4 regions of the Paenibacillus sp. FSL F4-0100 genome follow, and region 2 is predicted to be linked to each of the others. Evidence: riboswitches for the same ligand, from Rfam matches in the RefSeq annotation. Region 2 holds a riboswitch; each other region holds the start of a gene.
The links. Region 2 has a riboswitch for thiamine pyrophosphate ahead of MHH48_RS23685 (YkoF family thiamine/hydroxymethylpyrimidine-binding protein). Riboswitches for the same ligand answer to the same signal wherever they lie in the genome.

Region 1 (2,200 bases), 1.3 Mb from region 2:
GAATGCGATGATAGTCGGTCGGGCTTAAATACAATACAAATGCATAACCGTGGATGTAGTTTTCCATTCTCGGTGATTTCGCGAGCAGCTCGCTCAAGGTATAATCCTGTCCCTTAACGCTCAGAATGGTACCGGCGTTGACGACGCCCATTGCCGAAATTGTGGCATCGACTGGGCTTACCATGGCGTCGGCGGTGTCATCTATGGCGCGGAGGCCTATTTTTAACCGGCGGGAAAAGAACTCGTTCAGTGAGCGGTATTCGTTGATTTCTTTCTCCGCTTCGTGCGCCGGAATTTGATAAATTCGTATGAATGCAGGTATTAGATGACGGCTCAGCCGGCTGTGGGAACAATGCCCCATGATTCGGGACAGCCACTTGCGGGAAGACAGCTCAGTCATCAGACGCAGCAATTGTTTAGCCATGTCATTCTCCTTTGTGCATAGGTGTCAGCAATAAACGTTGGTGGAAAAGCCAATCACTCTGATATTGACATAGAATGAGATGGAAATCAATAAATAGCCATTTTTGAAAAAAGGTTCTTGCTTATTCCGGAGTGAATGTGTATTTTAAAGTTAACATAAAACCGAATAGGAATACGGGGGCTTGAGTGAATCAGGCTGAGATTGCAGCTGCTATCCGCTGTTGACCGTTAATCTGAACTGGGTAATGCCAGCGTAGAGAATATCCGACCCTGCCTACATAGGGCCTATTTTTCCGTCTGCGCGTTTTTCCAGACGGTTTTTTGTTGTGTTTACACAAAAATAGAGGTGGAGAGGGGAATGTGTTGTTATGGGAACGTCTGTGCAAGAGAAGTTGGGGGTTCAGCCCCGAAAAGGACTGCGGTTAAGCGATATTTTGGTTACGGTACTGGTATCACTGGTGCTTGGCGTCATTTATCACTTCTGGGGTTCGGTTTACAATCTGTTAAAACCGCTGTTCTTTGAAGCGGATGAGTTGTTATACGGCATGTGGTTCGCTGCAGCCACGCTTGCTTACTTGTTGATCCGGAAGCCGGGAGTGGCCATTATCGCGGAAGTGGCGGCGGCCCACGTAGAAGTGCTGTTTGGCAGCGGCTGGGGATTGACCCTACTGCTGTATGGCGTCATTCAAGGACTGGGGGCTGAATTGGTATTCGCGGCGTTCCGTTATCGGAGCACCTCGGCGTGGACGCTGGCGATTGCCGGTGCCGGAGCAGCCATCGGCTCGATGATCATGGACTTCTATTACAGCTATACGGATGACCTGCAGACGTGGATGTTCCTCGCTAAATACGGTATGCGGGTACTTAGCGGCGCCGTCATTGCAGGCCTTCTTATGCTCCTGCTGGCTAAAGCGCTTGACCGTACGGGCGTGACATCCCTGCTCCGTCCAGCGTCGAAGAAGGATTACGAAGCACTGGATGATCCGCGCCATGTCTAATGCCACGGTTAGCCCGGTTCCGGCTCAGTCTGTTGAGATGCTTCCGGAACCGGCCGTGTATGTGGAGGGATTGCGCCTGAAGTATCCGGGCGAGGAGCAATTGATGTTCAAAGACCTCTCCTTCTCGGCTGTCCGCGGGGAGAAGGTGCTGCTGCTCGGTCCGAGCGGCTGTGGCAAATCTACGCTGCTGCAGGTGCTTAGCGGGATGATTCCCCACGCGACGGAGGTGCCGATGAAATGCGAGGCCCAGCTGATTCCACGCTCTTGGGGTTATGTATTTCAAGATCCGGATACCCAGTTCTGTATGCCGTACGTGGATGAAGAGCTGGCTTTCGTACTGGAAAATCTAAGTGTCCCTCGTGACGAGATGAAGGATCGGATGCAAGCGGCCCTGCGCGAGGTGGGGCTTGATCTTGAGGAGCTCCATATGCCGATCGGGCATTTGTCCCAAGGCATGAAGCAGCGACTTGCGCTGGCATCGGCTCTGCTGCTGGAGCCGGAAGTGCTGTTCCTTGACGAGCCGTCTGCGCTGCTCGACCCGGAAGGCAGGGAGCAAATCTGGTCCGCGGTGAAGGCCGTATCGGAAGGGCGTACGCTGATCATCGTGGAGCACCGGATTGAAGAAATGGCCCAATATGTGGATCGTGTCGTGCTGTTCAGCCCGGATGGGGTGATTCTGGGCGAAGGTCCCCCAGCAGCGATATTCGCTGAATATGAGCGGGAACTCCAAGCCTATGGAATCTGGTATCCCGGCGTATGGGAAGATTACGCGGAGTCTC
Region 2 (2,200 bases):
TTCTCATTGGTTATGAGGAATAGAATTTCCTTGCCAATATAAAAAGAGGGGTACATTAGCCGTGACACTAGCACGAGACGGGAAATACTATAATAGTGTGATTACATCACGTCATTCTTTAAATCCAGGAGGGGATCTTCATGAGCGGAGTATATGGCGGCGGTGGATGGAACAATTCAGTAGGAATTATTTTGGTTCTCTTTATCCTGCTCGTAATTATCTTGAGTGCTTGGGTTTAAACCGTCAAGATTCTTGGCAGTAGTGACAGGAAGCCCGGCGCTTGCCGGGCTTTTGTCTGCTTCAATAAAGCTCAATTCGATGCGGCTTTGACCGAAGGGCTGTGTGCGGACACAACCGCAGTCATGACCAAATGGCTGCTGTCGGATTGAATCGCATGTAAAAACGCCTCTTCAAGGGATCCAAACACCTGGGCCAGTGACCCATCCAATCGGCTGGCGTAATGAACGCTTCCGGCGAATGTCCCGGCTGCCTTCGCACGATTAACTGCACCGTAGATGACATCCATGTAGTTATCGGTACCCATGGGGTAAAGAGCGAATTGGCAGGCAGTCTCAATATCGGCATGTTCCCCGATGTCGTTGTTTAAGAGGGTCGAATCCTCAGTCATAAATACATCGGCGTCCGTATCTCCGGGGCAACCGATGGAATAAGTACCATTAAAAACGGTGTGCACGCCACTCGCTGCAGCATAGGCGAATATCGCCCTTGTAACATCAAAGACATGCTCTGCACGTCCACGAATACAGGTGCTCACATCATCTGTCTGAATCCATACCTTCCCCGTATCCACGGAATGTAGTGCGCCCATGATGACCTCCACAAACCGGTCCGTCATGGGAAATACCGAGAACCGGCACCCGACGATCCGACTGGTTCCGCACACAAGCTCATTCATTGTTATTTCCTCCCCATGATATAAGTCCACGCAAAAAAACCGCACCCCGTGAAGAAAGTGCAGTTATGCCTACGAAAAGAAATAAACATAAATGCTACACTTCCCCACGCTAGTATGACCTAGATCGGGTGTTAAGGGTTAACGGCAAACCGCCGTCTCTCAGCACATGGCACCCCTAGTACAGCCAACATCCTATGTAGTTGGTTATCGCAAGTTTGCCCGGAGCTTCTGTTATCTTAGAAGTTCGAGGGTTCTTACTTGACTAATTGTATCGCTTAGTGATCGGTTTTTCAATCTTTGCCCATTATAAAAGGACCGCCTATCCAAGTTGCGGGAACTTAGGGAGGCGGCCTTTTTTCATCTATTTAATTAGTTGTATACTTTTACGCGATCTTCAAGCGGTGCAAATTCTTTCTCGCCTGGTTCAGCAGCCGGCTTACCGAAAGGCATTTGAGCAAGCAGCTTCCAGCTTTCCGGGATGTTCCATTCGGATTTTACTTTTTCGTCGATCAGCGGGTTGTAGTGCTGCAGGGATGCACCCAGACCTTCTGCTTCAAGGGATGTCCATACTACAAATTGCAGCATGCCGTTGGATTGGTTGGACCAAATCGGGAAGTTGTCGGCATAAGCGGCAAAGTTCTGTTGCAGCCCGGCAATGACGTTGTTGTCCTCGAAGAACAATACCGTACCGTAACCAGCGCGGAATGCGCCCATTTTTTCGGCAGTGGATTTGAATGCTTCTTCATCGCCAACGACTTCCTTCAGGATGCCTTCCGTGATGTTCCACAGTTTATCATGCTGTTCGCCAAGCAATACAACGACGCGTGCACTTTGGGAGTTGAAAGAAGACGGGGTATACTTAACCGCTTCGTTTACGATTTCCTGAATACGCTCGTCCGAGATAACGGATTCTTTGCTAATCCCGTAATAAGAACGGCGACTTTTGAGTGCAGTTGAAAAATCTTTAGACATTGAAAAAAAAACCTCCTGGTGTAATCGAATTTGCATACGCCTGATAAGAAGATGTCCCTTACTTCAAGCAAATATGCATGTTGCTTATTTAGCAATATTTTTAATTATCATTCCATATTAACTTACGTTTAGTTAGGAATAATATTTATGTTAGTATATTAATATAACTTAGAGTAATTGTCAACGACTTTTGATTAAATATAATTTCCCTTATCTATTAAACATGAATTGAATCCGTTTGGCTTTTTGAGAAGCTTCATTATATGGAGGTTTAAACGAAAGGAGTGCTTCCTACCTGAGGATATTAGCTAT
Region 3 (2,200 bases), 3.8 Mb from region 2:
ATGCCGACTCCGTCCGAAAACGGGTCGCTCCCGCACCGACCGGGTCCAGCAAGACCGGGACGCCATGTGCATTCGCCGATTGTCCGGTGATGATCATCGCATCCACCAGCTCGCGGTTCAGCGTGCCGATGTTCAGCACGAGCGCGCCCGCTATGGCGGCCATATCCGCCACTTCCTCCGGCGCGTAAGCCATGACCGGCGACGCGCCCAGCGCGTACAAGCCGTTAGCCGTAAAATTCGTAACCACCACGTTTGTCATATTGTGAACGAGGGGGCTCGTCTGCTGTACCTTCGTTAAAAGCGCCGAAACCTCTTTTTCCCATGCATGCATATGAATCGCCTCTCTTATCTATATTGGAATTTATGTGCTTATTATGACTCCTTACAGCACCGCAGCCTGCAGCGGCACCGGCCATTCCTCCTGCTTATATGCCATATCCCAGAACATATACTCCAGCTGGCAGCTCAGCATGAAATGCTCCTTCATCCGTTCCCGCTCGGCTGCCGTCGCGCGCTCTGCCCATTCATCGACACGGTTGCAGAACTTGGCTGTCGCGTCTTCCCCACGGTTGCCATAGAAATAAATCCAGTCATAGAACGGATGGGATGCATCCGGCTTCACTTCATCCAGCAGCTTGCAGCCAATCTCCAGGTACGTCCACGGGCAAGGAAGTAGTACGGCCATAATCTCGCCTAGACTGCCCTCGTGCGCCACTGTCAGCATATGACGGATATAATGATGCGCGGACGGAGCCAGCGGATAGCCCTGAAGCTCTTCGTAGGTCACCCCGGCGGCTGCGCAAAAATTCTGATGCGGGTGCACCTCGCTGTGCAAGATGAATGAAATCTGTTCGTTAAAGGTCGCGATCTCTTCCCTGCTGGTCGATTTGGATATGGCGATACCGTAAATCCGCATGTAGGCATTCAAATACTCAAAATCCTGCTTCACATAGTGAATCAGCTGTTCTCGCGCCAGGTTCCCCTCGGCAATGCCTTTTACAAAGGGATGATCAAAGATTGCTTGAAAAATGTCTCCCGCCTGCTGACGGAGCTCTTGCGTGAAACTCATTTTTGTCCCCACCTCCAACATATTGAAGAGCAGGAAGTCCGTAAGACACGACTTTTCAGACAACGCTAAAAAGCCGCCCCCGAAAACTGGAGCGGCTTCGTCAACAAGCCCGGGTGCGCCAAAAAAGCGCACCGAGACCTCATATACGAAGGCTCCACTTTCCTACGCTAGTACGAACTAGATCAGGTTCAAAGGGTCCAAGATACGCTCTTGTCTCAGCCGCCAACGGCTCCCCTAGTGGACTTCCTATTCTTTTGTTTAATACTGTACATAGGTTTATGGATGCTGTCAAACATTAACTGTTCGTGAACGGAGCCCCACGCTCGAACCCTCCCATACCCGGGTGATCATGATGTTTTTCGGTGGCTGAGGTTATTCGCAAAAAACGCCGGCGGCCGAAACTTGTTACGGGAACACTGACGCTCGGCTGTCATGTATTCCCCAACATAATGAGAACATAAGCGTTATGCAAATAAATGAAGTTTAAAGGAGCGAGCGTATTTATGACGAACCAACCAAACCAAGCGAAAGACGTTAAACCCATTCCGCAAGGCTACACGTCCGTAACGCCGTGGATCATCTCAAGAAACTCCGCAGCGCTGATCGATTTCCTCAAGCAGGCTTTTCAAGCCGAGGAGTTAGCCCGCGTCTATGTCGGTGAAGGTATCATCGGCCATGCCGAAGTCCGAATCGGGGATGCCGTCGTCATGATGTTTGACGCGAAACCGGAATGGCCGGATAGCCCGGCATACCTCCGTTTATATGTTGAGGATTGCGAAGATGTGTATCAGCAAGCGCTGGCCGCAGGAGCCGTCTCGGTGACGGAGCCAACGAGCTTGTTCTTCGGCGACAAGGTGGGACGGGTACGGGACCCGTTCGGCAACTTATGGTGGGTACAGACACGAATGGAGGACCTCACTCCGGAAGAAGTGGAACAGCATGCCCAAGACCCGGAATACATCAAAGCGATGACCTATGTTGCCGGTGCGGAGATTGTGGTGAAGATTTCGTAAAAATATGAAGTGAAGCAATAGCAGTATAACAGGAGGGCACGGATGGACTCGGTGTCTAGGGGTATGCATGGATGGCTGGGATTATAATCGATGTAGGAGCCGGCGGGGACTCAGAGTA
Region 4 (2,200 bases), 3.2 Mb from region 2:
TTCATCTACATAAGGGATGCTGTCGGTCCCGTTTGGCGTTCTCGGTATTACTTGAACGCTCAAGAGAGTATTCGCCATATAAACTCATCCTTTCGTGCAAGCTGTATTGTAATGGAAGAGAGGCGGCCTGCTGCAAAGGCCGTCTCTCTTCTTTTATATAGAAATAACCTTATGGCTTCTCCGGTAAAAATTCATTGGTAAATGCGCTGTCAGCGTCAAGTTCCTTCTCCAGCAGCTTGCGCTCAAACATCCAGTCTGCGTACCCCGACCATACTTCGGCTTTCTGTTCGCCCCAGCGGGATGCATCATCCTGATAACGGGGGCTCAGCCATTTCTGGCTGGCTAGAACCAGTTCGGCATCCAGGTCGGGAACAGCCTTCGTCAGCAGGGCTGCCGCATCTTCGGGATGTTGAATCGTATAGTCGTATCCTTTTGAAGTCGCCCGCATGAACGCTTTGACAAGCTCAGGGTCTTCCTGGATCTGCTTCTCGTTCGTTACGATCACCGGTGTGTAATAATCAAGCTGCTCAGAGTAGTCCTTCACATAAATCATGTCAAGCGGCTCATTGCGAAGCTCGGCTTCAATACCCGTCCAAGCATAGAAGATCCAGGCAAAATCAATGTCGCGTTTGACGGCCGTAAAATAATCGGCATCGCCCATATTGACCATATTCACCTTGCTGACATCGGCACCATCGATCTCCATGATGGACTTCATAACCGCTTCCTCCACAGGCGAGCCCCAGCCGCCATAGGATTTCCCTTCAAAATCGCCTGCCCTCAAGATGCCTTTATCCTTGGGAGCCGCAAAGCCGGATGTATTATGCTGAATGATCGCTGCGATGGAAACGAGCGGCAATCCTTGGGTTCTGGCCAGCGTTACGCCTTCCTGATAACTGATGCCGAACGGCACGTTTCCGGATGCGACCAGCGTGTCCGTTCCGCCTGCTCCCGGCTGGACGATCTGGACATTAAGCCCTTCTTCCTCATAATACCCAAGCTCCTTCGCTGCATACAGGCCGGTGTGATTCGTATTGGCGGACCAATCGAGCATCAGCTGTACGTCACGGAGCTTCCCGGAAGTCTGACTGTCCTCACCTGCTGCGCCTGTCTTCTTGTTCTCTCCGCTTGTACCGCATCCGGACGCAACCATCAGCAGGACGCAAGCGAGAAGCAGCGGAATCCATCTTCCCTTCTTCATCGTTTCTTCTCTCCTTTAAGTTCTCTTTCTATTACCTCGCAACTCCACAAAAAAACGCCCTGATGATATCAGGACGCATGACGGCGTAAGTGTATACCACGGCAAATAAAAGCTGCCGCAAACATGGGCTTCCTACGCTGGCATTACCCAGATCAGGTGTAAGGGTCAGTATCATATCGGATACACTCTCAGCCGGCCAAATTCCAGCTCCCCCGGTATTTATGAAGTTTCGATCATTACATCCGCTATTATAGTCCTAACACAGCAGACCTGTCTAGTTCGAAGAGGCGCGAACGTGACAGGTCTTTGTTAGAACACTAATGAAATGGGAGAATTAATTGATGCTATGAACCTTTCACAAGATAAAGTATTTGAATACGGCTTCTACGCAGAGATTAGCGCTGGAAGAACTCAATCCATTCTCCTTCGGGACCGTGCACGAAGAAATAGCGGTACCCGTTCGGAAGCGTCACGATTTCCTCGTCCAAGTGAGGAACGTCAAGTCCCTGCACACGGGCATATTCCTCTTCAATGTTATCCGTGCTGACTGCAAAATGATGTACAGTTCCTTCCGAAGGGAGCGTGTCGCTGTATCCCTGAATAAGCTCGACTTCCGTCTCGTTGCTGCCGTTAAATCCTAGGAACGCCAGCTGGATAACGCCATTAGTATGGGTCAGGCGGTCCTTCAGCTCAAGTCCGACTACGGATGTATAGAAGGCGATTGTAGCTTCAAGGTCCCGGACAACAATACCAACATGATCCAATCGTTTCTGTGACATGGTTCAACACCCCTTCCGATTCATATAAGATATGACTGAAATATTATCATATAATTCCTATACGTCAAATAGGTTTTATGTTGTTCGTGCACAGACTAATAAGATGATTTTTCTTTCATTTCCTCATCTTTACTTTTGGGTGGGCAAAAAGTATCATGAGAAATAGATATGTTAATTCAAAAGACCTAACACACTTAAAGTGAACCAGCTTACCTTTTGG

Region 1: another riboswitch for thiamine pyrophosphate. It lies ahead of MHH48_RS29660 (ECF transporter S component); the one in region 2 lies ahead of MHH48_RS23685 (YkoF family thiamine/hydroxymethylpyrimidine-binding protein).
Region 3: another riboswitch for thiamine pyrophosphate. It lies ahead of tenA (thiaminase II); the one in region 2 lies ahead of MHH48_RS23685 (YkoF family thiamine/hydroxymethylpyrimidine-binding protein).
Region 4: another riboswitch for thiamine pyrophosphate. It lies ahead of MHH48_RS03210 (ABC transporter substrate-binding protein); the one in region 2 lies ahead of MHH48_RS23685 (YkoF family thiamine/hydroxymethylpyrimidine-binding protein).

Annotation. Positions count from the first base shown of each region.
Region 1 is NZ_CP150303.1:6,520,104-6,522,303, reverse strand. It holds gene asd (archaetidylserine decarboxylase) at 1-424, opposite strand, end outside; TPP riboswitch at 588-700, shown strand; gene MHH48_RS29660 (ECF transporter S component) at 792-1,421, shown strand; gene MHH48_RS29655 (ABC transporter ATP-binding protein) at 1,459-2,200, shown strand, end outside.
Region 2 is NZ_CP150303.1:5,261,492-5,263,691, reverse strand. It holds gene MHH48_RS23695 (nucleotidyltransferase domain-containing protein) at 1-23, shown strand, start outside; gene MHH48_RS23690 (sporulation protein YjcZ) at 141-239, shown strand; gene MHH48_RS23685 (YkoF family thiamine/hydroxymethylpyrimidine-binding protein) at 311-916, opposite strand; TPP riboswitch at 1,001-1,103, opposite strand; gene MHH48_RS23680 (nitroreductase family protein) at 1,286-1,888, opposite strand.
Region 3 is NZ_CP150303.1:1,450,555-1,452,754, reverse strand. It holds gene thiM (hydroxyethylthiazole kinase) at 1-331, opposite strand, end outside; gene tenA (thiaminase II) at 383-1,069, opposite strand; TPP riboswitch at 1,212-1,315, opposite strand; gene MHH48_RS06385 (VOC family protein) at 1,573-2,082, shown strand.
Region 4 is NZ_CP150303.1:727,852-730,051, forward strand. It holds gene MHH48_RS03205 (MTH1187 family thiamine-binding protein) at 1-78, opposite strand, end outside; gene MHH48_RS03210 (ABC transporter substrate-binding protein) at 170-1,201, opposite strand; TPP riboswitch at 1,314-1,425, opposite strand; gene MHH48_RS03215 (VOC family protein) at 1,597-1,980, opposite strand.